2 regions of the Fodinicurvata sp. EGI_FJ10296 genome follow, and region 2 is predicted to be linked to the other one. Evidence: predicted binding sites of a transcription regulator. Region 2 holds the regulator's gene; the other holds the start of a gene.
What was found. The regulator HrcA, encoded in region 2, represses chaperone genes, less so after heat shock. The targets are predictions, from matches to a motif close to GTTAGCACTCNCCNNNGGNGAGTGCTAAC.
Positions count from the first base shown of each region.

Region 1: the regulator HrcA is predicted to act here: its motif matches at 3,431-3,459, upstream of groES (co-chaperone GroES).

Region 1 is NZ_JBFCVL010000005.1:81,206-88,681, reverse strand. Features, by position in the region: gene ABZ728_RS11765 (FAD-dependent oxidoreductase) at 1-297, opposite strand, end outside; gene mazG (nucleoside triphosphate pyrophosphohydrolase) at 415-1,260, shown strand; gene groL (chaperonin GroEL) at 1,366-3,033, opposite strand; gene groES (co-chaperone GroES) at 3,097-3,384, opposite strand; gene hflX (GTPase HflX) at 3,485-4,888, opposite strand; gene hfq (RNA chaperone Hfq) at 4,897-5,148, opposite strand; gene ABZ728_RS11735 (D-amino-acid transaminase) at 5,369-6,250, opposite strand; gene trkA (Trk system potassium transporter TrkA) at 6,340-7,476, opposite strand, start outside.
Region 2 is NZ_JBFCVL010000001.1:548,128-555,603, forward strand. Features, by position in the region: gene dnaK (molecular chaperone DnaK) at 1-188, opposite strand, end outside; gene ABZ728_RS02485 (rhomboid family intramembrane serine protease) at 411-1,055, opposite strand; gene ABZ728_RS02490 (DUF1848 domain-containing protein) at 1,183-2,058, shown strand; gene ABZ728_RS02495 (hypothetical protein) at 2,091-2,360, opposite strand; gene grpE (nucleotide exchange factor GrpE) at 2,371-3,039, opposite strand; gene hrcA (heat-inducible transcriptional repressor HrcA) at 3,036-4,094, opposite strand; gene rph (ribonuclease PH) at 4,315-5,052, shown strand; gene ABZ728_RS02515 (NAD(P)-dependent oxidoreductase) at 5,082-5,951, opposite strand; gene rdgB (RdgB/HAM1 family non-canonical purine NTP pyrophosphatase) at 6,226-6,864, shown strand; gene hemW (radical SAM family heme chaperone HemW) at 6,866-7,476, shown strand, end outside.

The DNA.
Region 1 (7,476 bases), on a different contig from region 2:
CAGTATGCTCTCGTCACCGGGGCCCGCAATCACAAGGACGCCGCGCTTTCGGACCAGCGCGGTCCCCGCAAAGTCATCCGGAGGTTCACGAAAAAACGCGCCGCTGGCATGGGTCAGGCACCGAACATCCGACGGGCCATAGTTGGTGATGTACATCGCCGCCGAACGGCCAGTGCTGTGATAGCCAGGATGGGCCTCCTGCTCGATCAGCGCCACACGGGCCTCGCCAGCCAGCGCGGCGGCGATGGATGCCCCCGCGATGCCGGCACCGATCACGATAAAATCCGCCGTCGCCATGGTTTTCTCCGCGTTATATGCCTGTATCGGTGGCGTCTGCCAAATCAGGCTCTACCATGATAAAAGAGCCTCTGCCATTCGCCGAATGTCTCCGGTAAACGATCGGGATCTATCTCCATGTCCGAAGAAGACCAATCTCCCGCCGACCCGAACCGGATCGGCGACCCGCTTGGCCGGTTGCTGGCGATCATGGACCGGTTGCGCGATTCCGCGACGGGATGTCCCTGGGATCTGGAACAGACCTTCGCGTCCATCGCCCCGCATACGATCGAAGAGGCATATGAAGTCGCCGACGCGATCGAGCGCGGTTCCATGGATGATCTGCGCGATGAATTGGGTGATCTGCTGTTTCAGGTCGTCTTTCACAGCCGAATGGCGCGCGAGGCCGGCGCGTTCGGTTTTGCCGACGTGGCCCGCACGATCGGCGACAAGATGATTGCCCGGCATCCGCACATATTCGGCAACCAAACCATCGCGTCGGCCGAGGCCATGACCGGGCTGTGGGAGAAAATCAAAGAGGACGAGCGACGCGCAAAGGCTGGCAACGGCCCTGCCCGCACTCTGGACGGCGTAACCAAGGGTCTTCCGGCCCTGACGCGCGCCGTCAAACTGCAACGACGCGCGGCCCGCGTCGGCTTCGACTGGGATACGGCACCGCCGATCCTGGCGAAACTTCGCGAAGAGTTGGAAGAATTGTGCGCTGCTCTGGAATCGGGTTCATCTGCTGCGACGGCCGAGGAAATCGGCGATCTGTTGTTTACCGTGGCCAATCTCGGGCGGCACCTGGGAATTGATCCCGAGGCGGCGCTACGGGGATCCAATGCGAAATTCGAGCGGCGGTTTGCCCATATCGAAGATTGTCTCGACCAGATCGGACTGACACCGGCCGAGGTCGATCTTGAGACGCTGGACGGCTATTGGAATCAGGCACGCAGCATCGACAAGGCTGGCGAGGCAAGCTAGCCCAGGCAAAGACGAGACAAAAAAACAGGGGCACCATTTGGTGCCCCCGCTTCTTCTGGAGTATGGCGTACCTTGCGGTACGGCCAGGCGTCGAGTGACGGGCGATTAGAAGCCCATGCCACCCATACCGCCCATGCCGCCCATTCCGGCCATGCCGCCACCGCCGGCGCCGGCGCCGCTGTCGTCTTCCTTCTGCGGATGGTCGGCGACCATCGCTTCGGTGGTGACGAGCAGACCTGCAACGGATGCAGCGTTCTGAAGGGCCGCACGAACGACCTTGGTCGGGTCGATCACACCGGCCTTGATCAGATCTTCGTAGGTCTCGGTCGCTGCGTTGTAGCCGAAGTTCGCTTCCTTCTGCTCCATCAGCTTACCCACGACGATCGAACCGTCGACGCCCGCATTGGTCGCGATCTGGCGGATCGGCGCTTCGAGCGCGCGGCGGATGATGTCCATCCCGACGCGCTGATCGTCGTTCTCAGGCTTCAGACCAGCCAGGACACGGGAAGCGTAAAGCAGCGCAACGCCGCCACCCGGGACGATGCCCTCTTCCACGGCCGCGCGGGTCGCGTGCATGGCGTCGTCGACGCGGTCCTTCTTTTCCTTGACCTCGACTTCAGATGCGCCGCCGACACGGATAACGGCAACACCGCCAGCCAGCTTGGCCAGACGCTCCTGCAACTTTTCACGGTCGTAATCGGACGTGGTCTCTTCGGACTGGGCCCGGATCTGACCGCAGCGGGCTTCGATGTCCGCCTTGTTGCCGGCACCGTCGACGATCGTGGTGTCGTCCTTGGTGATCGTCACCTTCTTGGCGGAGCCGAGCATGTCGAGATTGACGTTTTCCAGCTTGATGCCGACGTCTTCCGACACGACCTGGCCACCGGTCAGGATCGCCATGTCTTCCATCATCGCCTTGCGACGATCACCGAAGCCCGGGGCCTTGACGGCTGCGATCTTGAGACCGCCGCGCAGCTTGTTGACGACCAGCGTCGCCAGGGCTTCGCCTTCGACGTCTTCAGCGATGATCAGCAGCGGACGGCTCGACTGAACGACCGATTCAAGAACCGGCAGAAGGGCCTGAAGGTTGGACAGCTTCTTTTCGTGGAAAAGAATGTACGGGTTGTCCAGCTCCGCCTGCATCTTCTCGGAGTTCGTGACGAAGTACGGGCTGAGATAGCCGCGGTCGAACTGCATGCCTTCGACGACTTCGAGCTCCGTGTGGAGACCCTTGGCTTCCTCGACCGTGATCACGCCTTCGTTTCCGACGCGTTCCATGGCCTGGGCGATCATCTCGCCGACTTCCTTCTCGCCATTGGCAGAGATGGTACCGACCTGGGAGATCTCGCTGTTCGTCTCGACCTTCCGCGAGCGCGACTTGATGTCGGCGACGACGGATTCGACGGCCGCATCGATGCCGCGCTTGAGATCCATCGGGTTCATGCCGGCAGCAACGGCCCGCACGCCTTCGCGCACGATGGCCTGCGCCAGAACGGTCGCCGTACTCGTGCCGTCACCGGCGAGATCGTTGGTCTTCGAGGCCACTTCGCGCAGCATCTGCGCGCCCATGTTCTCGAATTTGTCGGTCAGTTCGATTTCCTTGGCGACGGTAACACCGTCCTTGGTCGTCCTCGGCGCGCCGAAGCTCTTGTCGATCACGACATTGCGGCCCTTGGGGCCGAGGGTAACCTTGACGGAGTTCGCCAGAATATCCACACCGCGCTGCATGCGGTCGCGGGCATCGATGCCGAATTTAATGTCTTTTGCGCTCATAGCCGTTCTCTCTTCTCAGTCTTGTGCCGCAGAATCTTGGAAGAATGATGGGTCGGCGACAATTTATTCCAGAATGCCCATCAGATCGGATTCGCGCATAATCAGGTAGTCAGCGCCGTCCATCTTGACTTCGGTGCCGGACCATTTGCCGTACATGACCCGGTCGCCGGCTTTGACGTCGAGCGGATTGACCTTGCCGTTGTCGTCGCGAGCGCCGGGGCCGACGGCGACCACTTCACCCTGCATGGGCTTTTCCTTGGCGGTATCGGGAATGATGATGCCGCCCTTGGTAACTTCGTCCTGTTCGGTCGGCTTGACCATTACGCGATCGTGGAGAGGCCTGAAAGCCATGCGGTGTCGCTCCTTTGGTTGGATTGTGGGCACATTGCGGTTGCCTGTTAGCACTCACGCTCTGTGAGTGCCACGGACATAATCAAACGGTCGAACCAGTTCAACCCGGAATTTCGACCTGATCGCCAAAAGATTTTTCGAAGCGCGCCCGATCCTGCAGCGACAGACGAACCGTCAGCGATATCCGCTCCCCGTCGTCGTGGCGCTCGACGACGTCTCCGTTCTGATAGAGCCAGGCGATAACCTGCCCTTCGCTAGAGGCAACGGTGAGCGTCAACGACGTGCGTGCCTGATCCAGCCGCTCCCTGATAGCGGCAAGCAATGTGTCGACGCCCTCGCCGGTCAGGGCGGACATGGCCAGGGGCTGGGTTCGGCGCGAATTGGCACCCGAACCTGCGCGAAGCACCGCATTCGGCGAACCGTCGGCTTCGGGTTCCAGAAGATCGGCTTTGTTCAGCACTTCGATGAGCCGTGGGTCGGATTCAGTATCGATGCCCATCGATCCCAGGACGGCATTCACATCCTGACGCTGGGCTTCGGCGTCAGGATGTGCGGCGTCGCGTACATGTACGATGATATCTGCGGCGTCCACTTCTTCGAGTGTGGCCCGGAACGCGGCGATCAGTTGCGTTGGCAGGTCCGAAACGAAGCCGACCGTATCCGATACGATGGCCTTGTGACCGCCGCCGAGTTCAATCTGCCGCATGGTCGGATCCAGGGTCGCAAACAGCAGGTCCTTGGCGAACACATCCGATTGAGTCAGCCTGTTGAAGAGCGTGGATTTTCCGGCATTCGTGTAACCGACAAAGGCAACGACCGGATAGGGAACGCGCTCTCGCGATTTCCGATGGAGGCCACGCGTGCGTCGTACGTCCTCAAGATCCCGTTTCAGTCGGACGATCCGGTCATCAATCTGCCGACGATCGAGTTCTATCTGCCGTTCTCCGGGTCCGCCCATGAATCCGGCACCGCCGCGCTGCCGTTCAAGGTGGGTCCAGGATCGGACGAGGCGGGAACGCTGATACGACAAGTGCGCCAGATCGACCTGAAGCATACCCTCCTTCGTCCGGGCGCGTTCGCCGAAGATTTCGAGTATCAGACCAGTTCGATCGATGACCTTTACGTCCCAGGCCCGTTCCAGGTTGCGTTGCTGGATCGGTGAAAGATCGTGATCGATCACAACGATTTCGGGCCGCTTTTCGTGGATTTCCCCGGTGAGTTCCGCCACAGCACCGCCACCAAGCAAGGTGCCCGGGACAGCCTTGTTGACGCGCACACTTCGTGCAACCACGACAGTCAGATCGATCGCCGCGGCAAGCCCGACAGCTTCCTCAAGGTGAGCTTCGGGGGTGCGAAGCCCCCGAGCGCTGCCCTTTGCCTCTCCCCGAACCTCCGGGTGGAGAACGAAAGCCGTGCCGGGGATGGCAGGCAGTCGTTCATCGTCATCATGGGCCGCATCGGGGTGCGGCCCATCGTTGGAAGGATGGCTATCGGAGGGCGTCATGATGCGGTTCAGGCCTCTTCCTCTTCCTTGGCGGTTTCGAACAGTTGAATGGGGTGTGCCGGCATTACAGTCGAGATGGCGTGCTTGTATACAAGCTGTGAGTGGGCATCGCGCCTGAGCAGGACCGAAAAATTATCGAACCAGGTTATAATTCCTTGCAATTTAACCCCATTTACAAGAAAAATGGTCACCGGTGTCTTTTGCTTTCGACAATAGTTAAGAAATACGTCTTGTACGTTCTGATTTTTTTCAGACATCAGTTGACCCCGATGGTTTGTAGTGGATGACTGCCGATCTGTCACCCGGAGGTTGTTAGCCGGTCTGGCGAACCGATTCAGGTGAAACGACCCATTTCCAAAGCGATATGGTGACGGGCGAACCCGACGCCAAGGGGCTAAAGCCCCGGCGTTAACGTCAGCCGCCGAAGAAGGACAGCGTCAGGCTCTGGGCCTATCCGGCGTCGGTCCGCTTCAATTTGCCCTACCCGGCAATATAAAGCTCCGCGCGGTCGGATTCCGCGAATGCGACATAGTGTCCGCGCAGGGCGGACGACAGCGAACCTGGATGGCCGTTGGCAACGGGTTGCCCGTCAATGCGCGTGATCGGGGTGACATAGGTCGTTGCACTGGTAAGGAATGCCTCCCGTGCTTCCTGAGCCTCGGCCACGGAAAAGGGGCGCTCCTGGAATTCGTATCCCTCTCGGGCCGCGATCGCCAGGACCGAACGCCGAGTGATGCCGTTGAGGATGTCATTGGTGGCCGGTCTGGTCACCAGAACACCGTCCTTGGTGACGATCCAGGCGTTGGAAGAACACCCTTCGGTGACATTCCCGTCGTCATCGACCTGCCAGGCCTCGAAGGCCCCGGCGTCGGCGGCCTGTTGCTTGCCCAGTGCCTGAGGCAGCAACGCGACCGTCTTGATGTCGCGGCGTTTCCAGCGAATGTCGGGAATCGAGACGACGCTGACGCCTTCGTCGTCGCGCAGAGTGGCGGCAGGCGCCCGCGCGTTGCGTTTCGTCGTCATGACGAGCGTCGGGGCGACCCCCTTGGGGAATTTGAAGTCCCTTGGTGCGACTCCGCGGGTAATCTGCAGATATATCAGCCCGTTGTGCAGACGATTGCGGCGGATCAGTTCACGCATGACCAGCGCGAGCGCCCGGCGTGTCATCGGCGCCTGGAGGCGCAGTTCATTCAACGACCGCTCCAGCCGATCCAGGTGTCCTGCTTCGTCGACAAGACGGCCCCGATGAATGCTCACCACCTCGTAGACGCCGTCGGCGAACTGAAAACCCCGGTCCTCGATGTGGACGGCGGCGTCGCCGTGCGGAACATAGCGGCCATTGACGTAAGCGAAACGTGGCATCTTCGTCGAAGCTCCCCTTTGGCGGGACGGTTCACGGCGCAAGCCGTGTCGAAAGGCGCAGTCTTGAGCGCACTGTGTAGCCGGAGTTATCAGAAGAATTCCAGTCGTACAGCGAACATCTTCTCGATTTTTTTCACCGAGGCGCTGGCGGAAAGCAGGATCACGCGGTCATGGGGCCTGATGACGGTCTTCGGCCTGGCGATGATCACGTCGTCGCCGCGAACCACAGCGCCGATGATAACGCCCACCGGCAGCCTGATGTCCTTGATCGGCATGTTCACCAGGCTGGATGTGTCCAGGGCTTCAGCCTCTATGATCTCGGCGAAACCGTCGCGCAGCGAGTGAACAGCTTTGATCCGGCCCCGCCTTACGTGCTGCAGAATGCCCGATGCCGTTATCGCCCGGGGACTGACAACGGCGTCCACCCCCAGTCCGGTGATCAGCGACCCGTAAACGTCGGTATTGTTCACGAGTGTGACCGCGCGCTGGCTACCGTGCTTCTTTGCAAGCAGTGAGGCGAGAATATTGACTTCGTCGTCGTTGGTAACCGCCACCACGGTCTCGGTGACACCGATATTCGCTTCCTCAAGCAGTTCCGTGTCGAGACCGTCGCCGGTCAGGACGAGCGTTCGGGACAGCGTTTGGGCAATGTAGGCCGCACGATCCTCGTTCTCCTCGACGATACGCGCCGTGACCCCGGGGTAATTCGCCTCGATCTCTTGCGCCAGGAACAAGCCGACATTGCCGCCCCCGATGATCACGATCCGCCGGGCTTCCGACTCCTCGTGCCCGAAAGCGGCCATCGCTCTGCCAACATGACGGGAGTCGGCGACGAAATAGACTTCATCACCCGGAAACATCTGGTCATTGGCATCGGGTATGATGGGGCGATTCCCACGAACGATCGCCACGACCTCTATGTTCAGATCCGGAAACAGGCTGGTCAACTGGCGAAGCGGCGTGTTGATGATGGGACAATCGTCGGCACAAAGGACGCCGAGAACCCGTACCATACCGTCGGCCAGGGGGATCATCTCGAAGGCTCCGGGTACCTGAAGGCGTCTCGCGATCGCGCGGGCGACCTCGATCTCCGGCGAGATCACATGATCGATCGGAATATTCTCGCGGCTGAAAAGATCGGCCCAGATCGGCCGCAGATAAGACTGATTGCGAATCCGCGCGATCTTGGTTGGCACGCTGAACAGCGAATGCGCCACCTGACAGGC
Region 2 (7,476 bases):
TCAGGGTTGGTCACCGCCTGGCGCTTTGCCGACTGGCCGACCAGACGCTCACCATCCTCGGCGAACGCGACGATCGAGGGGGTCGTGCGCGCACCTTCGGCGTTCTCGATGACCTTTGCCTGCTTGCCGTCCATGACGGCGACGCATGAATTGGTCGTGCCCAAATCAATACCGATAACCTTACCCATAATCTTCCTCTCGTCTTGTGGCGAATTCCCGAAGGCCCCCGGGGCAATGACACCGGTTGAAGGCGCCTCCAGGTTTCCCAACAGGCTGTTGATCTCGAATTTGCTCCGTCGGGCCGGATGGCATGATCGCGTGGGCCATCGGATCGATGACCGTGCGATCGCCTGGCCGCCCCTACGATCACTGTGGATATAAGCGCGGCCATTCGGGCCTGCAACCAGCCATCATCGTTGCAATGTCACGAACGGCAGGAAAAATCCGACGACGAAGCCGCCGATATGGGCTTGCCAGGCGATGGCGGCGCCGTTAGCGGTCAGCCATTGCCCGCCGATTCCGATAACGAGATTGGCGGCAATCAGGATAAGCGCCATATTGATGGCGAAACGCCGGCGGGCCGAACCGGGCACACTGGTAATGACCATGGTCGCCAATACCGCTCCGATGCAGCCCGAAACGACGCCTGAAGCGCCGAACATCACGCTGAATTCGCCCCAACTCGCCAGCAATTGTGCCGCCGCTCCGCCGATCGCACTGGCCGCGACCAGCAAAACGAAACGCGACCGCCCCAGCATGCGCTCGGCCATACTGCCGAAGGCCAGCAGAAATCCGGCATTGGCCAAAATATGCAGCCCGTCTCGATGAATCAGCGCGTGGGTCAGAAGAGACGGCAGCGTCGCCCAGAATTCAGCCGATCCCGGATGCTGGAAAGCGGCGGCGAACCGTATCGGAATGACGCTGCCATTGATGACAATCCATTGGTGCAGCGTCTGGCCGCCGATCTGCAGCAGAAGGAATACCGCCCCGATCGCCGCCAGGTATATAAGCGTGATCGGGGGCACATTGAAGGCCGGGCCGCCGGCCGGCGGCAAAGCACCGCCCCCGTCCCGTTGAGAGGGACGAGTGCGAAAAGGGTTCGGTTCGGCATTCATGCGGACAGTATACCTATGACAACGGACAGGTCACGAATTGAGGCTCCTACCGGAAAGGTGAGCACGAATGATCGTTTCCGCCAGCTATAGAACCGATATTCCGGCCTTTTACGGGCCCTGGTTCCGCCAACGCCTGTCAGAGGGGTATTGCATGGTTCCAAACCCGTATGGCGGGCGGGACTACCGGGTGGATCTGACGCCCGCGGGCGTTGACGGATTCGTCTTCTGGACCCGCAATCCGGCACCGTTCGATGCGGCGCTGGACGATGTTCGACGCATGGAACGGCCGTTCGTCGTGCAGATGACGATCACCGGCTATCCCCGGCCGCTTGATCGATCGGTGATCGCGCCGGATCGCGCCATCGCACTGGTCCGCGATCTTTCCGATCGCTTCGGCCGACGCGCCGTCGTTTGGCGCTATGACCCGGTGCTGATTTCGGATCTGACCCCGCCGACCTTCCACATCGATACCGTGGACCGGCTGGCATCGGCGCTGGCCGGGTCGGTAGACGAGGTCGTGCTGTCGATGGCGACGATATACAAGAAGACGCGGACCAATCTCGACCGTCGGGCTCACCTGGACGGATTTGCATGGCGTGATCCTGATTTGACAGAAAAACAGGATCTGCTGGCCCGACTGGGCGGCATCGCAGCCCTCCACGGCATGACGCCGACGGTGTGCTCGCAGTCCGATCTGGTCACCGGGACCTTAAAGTCGGCCCGCTGCATCGACGCGGTACGGCTCTCCGATCTGGCCGGCCGGCCGCTCAAGGCCCCGGTGGCCGGCAACCGGCCCGGCTGCCTGTGCGCCCGGTCACGCGATATCGGCGTCTACGATACCTGCCCGCATGGATGCGTCTATTGCTATGCTGTTCGCAACCGGGACAAGGCGCAGGCCAATCACGCTGCGCATGCCCCGGGTGCACCGTCGCTTCGTCCCTGATCACATGCTTCTTATGATGCGCGGCACGTCCGCTATCGGTCGTCCCGGCCCTCGATATCGTCGTGGCCGTGGCGAGCGGAATAGAACGCCAGCGCCATAAGCCCGCCGCCCAGCAGCAGGGTGAAGACCGCCCCCAGAGCGAGGGCGATCAGGCCATGGGTCGATATGGCCGTGCCGCCGAGCGACGCCCAGATCTGCCAGGCGCCGGCAGTCCCGGCGCCGAGCAGGACGATCAGTACGATGATGATCGTCCAGGCGCCCCGGCTCAGGTGGCGGATGCTCGGCCAAAAGTCACGCCACATTCATTGATCCTCAGGCTGATGTGTCGACCCGCTGGGGCGGTTCACCGCTGGCAGCCACGGCAACCATCGCCGCCCGCAAAAGCCGCCCGTGGATGACGTAGCCGGGCGCCAATACCTGCACGACGGTGCCGCCGGGTTTGCCTGTCGCAGGAACTTCCATCATCGCCTGGTGGAAATTCGGGTCGAACTTCTCGTCCTGCGGATCGATCCGGGTGATGCCATGACGGTCAAAGGTGTCGATCAGGCCCTTTTCCGTCGCGGCAACGCCATCGACGATCTTTCGCAGATCCTCGCTGGCTTCGATCGTCTCTGCCGGCACCGCATCGAGGGCACGGCGCAGATTGTCGGCCACATCCAGCAGATCGCGCGCCAGCTTGGTCACGGCATATTTGGCCGTGTCTTCCTTTTCGCGTTCCGTCCGACGACGGATATTCTCGGTCTCGGCCATGGCGCGCAGAGCCTGATCGCGCAGCTTTTCGTTCTCGGCCGTCAGGCGGGCGATTTCGGCAGCGGCGTGATCGCTCTCGCCGTTGGCGTCTCCGGCATCGGATGCCGATTCGCTACCGGCCTGAGCACCGCCACCTGTCCGATCTGTCCGGTCTTCCGATTCCGGGTTTGCCGTGCCGGGCGCCGCGTCTTCGGCGGCCGGGTCAGTCCGCTTCGATTGTCCTGTACTCATCCTGTATGCTGCTCTTTTCTGTCCCAGAGTAGTCGGCCGATCAGCTTCGCGGTGTAATCGACCATCGGAATGATGCGCGCATAGTTCAGCCGGGTTGGACCGATCACGCCAATGGCGCCCACGATATGCTCCTGGCTGTTCTTATAAGGGGCGATCACCATGGAACACCCCGTATTGCGGAAGAGATTGTTCTCCGCACCGATGAATATCTGAACCCCATCGGCGGTGCCGGTCGCTTCCAGCAGCCGCGCCATGGCGTCCTTTGTTTCGAGCACCTCGAACAGGGTCTTGACCCGCTCCAGGTCGTCCAGTGCCGTAACGTCGGACAGCAGTCGGGATTGCCCCTTGACGATCAGGGTCCCGCCCGATCCGCCGTCGGTATAGGTGGCCAACCCGGCGTCGACCAGCTTTGCGGTCAGGCTGTCGAGTTGATCGCGCTGGCGCTGTGCTTCGTCGGCCACCTCCTTGCGGATCTCCGAGACCGTACGGCCGATGATCCGGCTGTTCAGATAGTTGGAGGCCTCGACCAGCGCCGATGGCGGCATGCCTGCCGGAATCTCCAATACCCTGTTTTCGACCAGACCGTCCTGATTGACGAGTACGACCAGTGCCCGTCCGGGCGACAGATGGACGAATTCGATATGTTTCAGCGGCCGGTCGCTCTTTGGTGCGACGACCAGACCGGCAGAATTCGTAAGTCCGCTCAGCGCTGTCGTCGCATCGCTGAGAACATCGCTCATCGACCGTTCGGCCGTAGCGCATTGAGCTTCCAGATTGCGCCGTTCCTCCTCGCCGACATCGCCGATCTCGAGCAGGCCATGGACAAACAGACGCAAGCCCAGATCCGTCGGTAACCGTCCTGCCGACGTATGCGGGGAGGCGATCAGTCCGAGATCCTCAAGATCCGCCATCACATTGCGAATCGTCGCGGGCGACAGATTGAGGCCCAGTCGACGCGAGATCGACCGCGAACCAATGGGTTCGCCCGTCTCGACATAGGCGTCGACGATATGTCGGAATATCTCGCGCGATCTCTCGTTGAGGTCGGCGAACATATCCTTGTGTGGCGGTAGCAGATCTTGAACCTGTGTCATGGCATTACGCCCGCTATGTAGGGACACCGCGTCACTGCGTCAACGTCGGTCAGCATCAAGAGAATGCCTGAAAAGCGGTAAGGTCAAGGCGCCTGAACGGTGCATCTGACGGTGCGTCTGGACGGGAGGGCCCTGAAGCGATAGCTTGCGGCCACCCAATCACAAGACGCGCGTGGCCTCCATGTCCATAGTATCCCGCCCTTCGGGGCGTGCTTCCGACCAGCTTCGGCCCATTACGCTGGAAACGAATTTCAGCAAACATGCCGAAGGGTCGTGCCTGGTTCGTTTCGGCGATACCCATGTCCTGTGCACGGCGTCGGTGGAAGCCCGCGTGCCATCCTTCCTCAAGAACACCGGCAAGGGTTGGGTGACGGCGGAATATGGCATGCTGCCCCGGTCGACCGACACGCGCACCGATCGCGAGGCCGCGCGCGGCCGCCAGACGGGGCGGACACAGGAAATCCAACGGCTAATTGGCCGGAGCCTGCGCGCCGTCACCGATCTGAAGGCGCTGGGCGAATATCAGGTCAAGCTTGACTGCGATGTCATCCAGGCCGACGGCGGCACCCGAACGGCGTCAGTGACCGGCGGCTATGTGGCTCTGGCACTGGCATTCCGACACATGGTGCGAATCGGTGCCATCACCCGCGTGCCACTGACGGGCCGGGTCGCTGCGGTATCCTGTGGGCTGTGGCAGGGTTCCGCGCTGCTCGATCTCGACTATGCCGAGGATAGCACCGCCGAGGCCGATGCCAATTTTGTCATGACGGATGCCATGGGGATCGTCGAGGTCCAGGGAACGGCCGAAGCCGATCCGTTCAGCGAATCGGACTTTCTGGCATTGCTGTCACTCGCCAAGAAGGGCATTGCCGAACTGGGCGTCCTTCAGGAGGCGGCGATCGAATCCGCGGCCCCCTGAGGCGGTTCTGAACGCGGCCTTGCCGATCTTCAGCTTTCGTCCCGCAGCACCGCGATGAGGCTGGACGTGTCGTATCGGTTGCCGCCCTTTGCCTGAACATGGGCATAGAACTGGTCGACCAGGGCGGTGACCGGCACGCGCGCCCCGTTGCTGCGTGCTTCTTCCAGGACGATTGACAGATCCTTGCGCATCCAGTCGACGGCAAAGCCGAAATCGAACTCGTTTTTCAGCATGGTTGGGCCGCGATTGTCCATCTGCCAGGATTGGGCGGCGCCCTTGGAAATGACGTCCAGCACCTTTTCGCCGTCCAGCCCGGCTTTCTGGGCGAAGTTCAGGCCTTCAGAAAGCGCCTGGACGAGACCCGCGATGCAGATCTGGTTGACCATCTTGGTCAACTGGCCAGCGCCGCTTTCACCCATCAGCTTGCATGACTTGGCAAAGCAATCGATCGCCGGCTTCACCCGGTCGAACGTCGCCTGATTGCCGCCGCACATGACCGTAAGGGCACCGTTTTCCGCGCCGGCCTGGCCACCTGATACCGGGGCATCGATGAAGCCGATGCCGGCATTGTCGCAGCGCTCGGCCAGTTCCCGCGCGAGATCGGCAGACGCAGTCGTGTGATCGACCAGAATCGTGCCGGAGGCCATTCCGGCCAGAGCGCCATCGTCGCCATAGACGACGGACCGGACATCGTCGTCATTGCCGACGCACATGAAAACGACTTCACATCCCTTGGCCGCGGAAGCCGGCGTCGCCGCGGCGGTAAGACCGTGTTCCCTGGCCAGGGCCTCGGCCTTGGACGCTGTCCGGTTATAGATGGTGACGTCGTGTCCGCCTTTGGCAAGATGGCGCGCCATCGGCGCCCCCATCACTCCCATACCCAAAAAGGCTGTCTTCATCGGATTTTCCTCGTCGTTCTGCATGCTTGGCCGTACTGGCGGGCCTACCGTCAGCGAGATATCACGGAACTGTAATCCCCTGGCGGTGGCGATCTTCGCGGCAGAACATAACATACGAAGGACCGTCGACAGAAAGGCACCGCATTTCGCATGCGAATACCTGCTTTGGAGCAATCGGCCGACCTCCGGCCTTTCGCGGTGCTGGTATCCGCGCTAAGGGAAGCAAGCGGCACCGTCGACATCGACGATTGCCGAAGAACTGGAGGTAAGACCAATGGCCCGACATTTTTCCGGCGATACGCTCGTCATCGCGAGCCACAATCCGGGCAAGGTTCGGGAGATCGCCGATCTGCTGAAGGATCGGGTAGCCCGCTTTCCCGGCGCGGCCGATCTCGACCTGCCGGAGCCTGAAGAAACGGGAGCGACGTTCGTCGAGAACGCGGTCCTCAAGGCCCGATCCGCGGCCGACGGCTCCGGTCTGCCGGCGCTGGCCGACGACAGTGGCCTTTCGGTCGCCGCGCTCGGGGGTGCCCCGGGGTTGTATTCGGCCCGCTGGGCGGTTCGGCCCGATGGAACGCGCGACTTCGCCTTTGCCATGGAACGCGTCAGGCAGGAACTGGTGGCGGCCGAGAGCGAACGGGGTCTGGATCGGGGCCGGGACCGGCGGGCATCGTTCCTTTGCGCTCTGGCGCTGGCCTGGCCCGATGGCGACGCAGAGGCGGTGGTTGGAACGGTCGATGGAACACTCGTGTTCCCGCCGCGCGGACTGGCCGGATTCGGCTATGATCCGATTTTCCTGCCTGACGGCCATAGCTTGACCTTTGGCGAAATGGAACCCGACGCCAAGCATGCCATCAGCCACCGTGCCGACGCGTTCGCCAAAATGCGCGAGCTGTGTTTCGGAGGGCGTTGACATGCAGACGGGTGATGGCGGTATCGACAGTGCCGACGGGAGCAGTTTCGTCGGTGAGACCGACGGGATCAGTCTTGTCGGTGAAACCGACGGGGGCGGTTTCGGGATCTATGTCCACTGGCCGTTCTGTGCCGCCAAGTGCCCGTACTGCGACTTCAACAGCCATGTGCGCGATGATATCGACCACGCGGCCTGGTCCGCGGCCCTGGTCCGCGAGCTTGACCATTTCGCGCGCGAAACCGGCGGTCGGCGCGTGAATTCGGTCTTCTTCGGCGGCGGCACCCCGTCATTGATGGCGCCGGCCAGTATCGCGGCCGTCCTCGAAGCCGTTGATCGGTCATGGAAATTGGCGCCGGATATCGAAATCACTCTCGAAGCCAACCCGACATCGGTCGAGGCCGCGCGCTTTGCGGGTTTCAAGGCTGCCGGCATCAACCGTGTATCGCTGGGTGTACAGTCATTGATCGACGCGGATCTGGCGGCGCTGGGCAGACAGCATTCCTCTGCCGAGGCCCTTGCCGCCGTTGACGTGGCCTCGCGGCATTTCGATCGATTCAGTTTCGATATGATTTATGGGCGTCCGGGGCAGACGGTGGAAGCGTGGGCTGATGA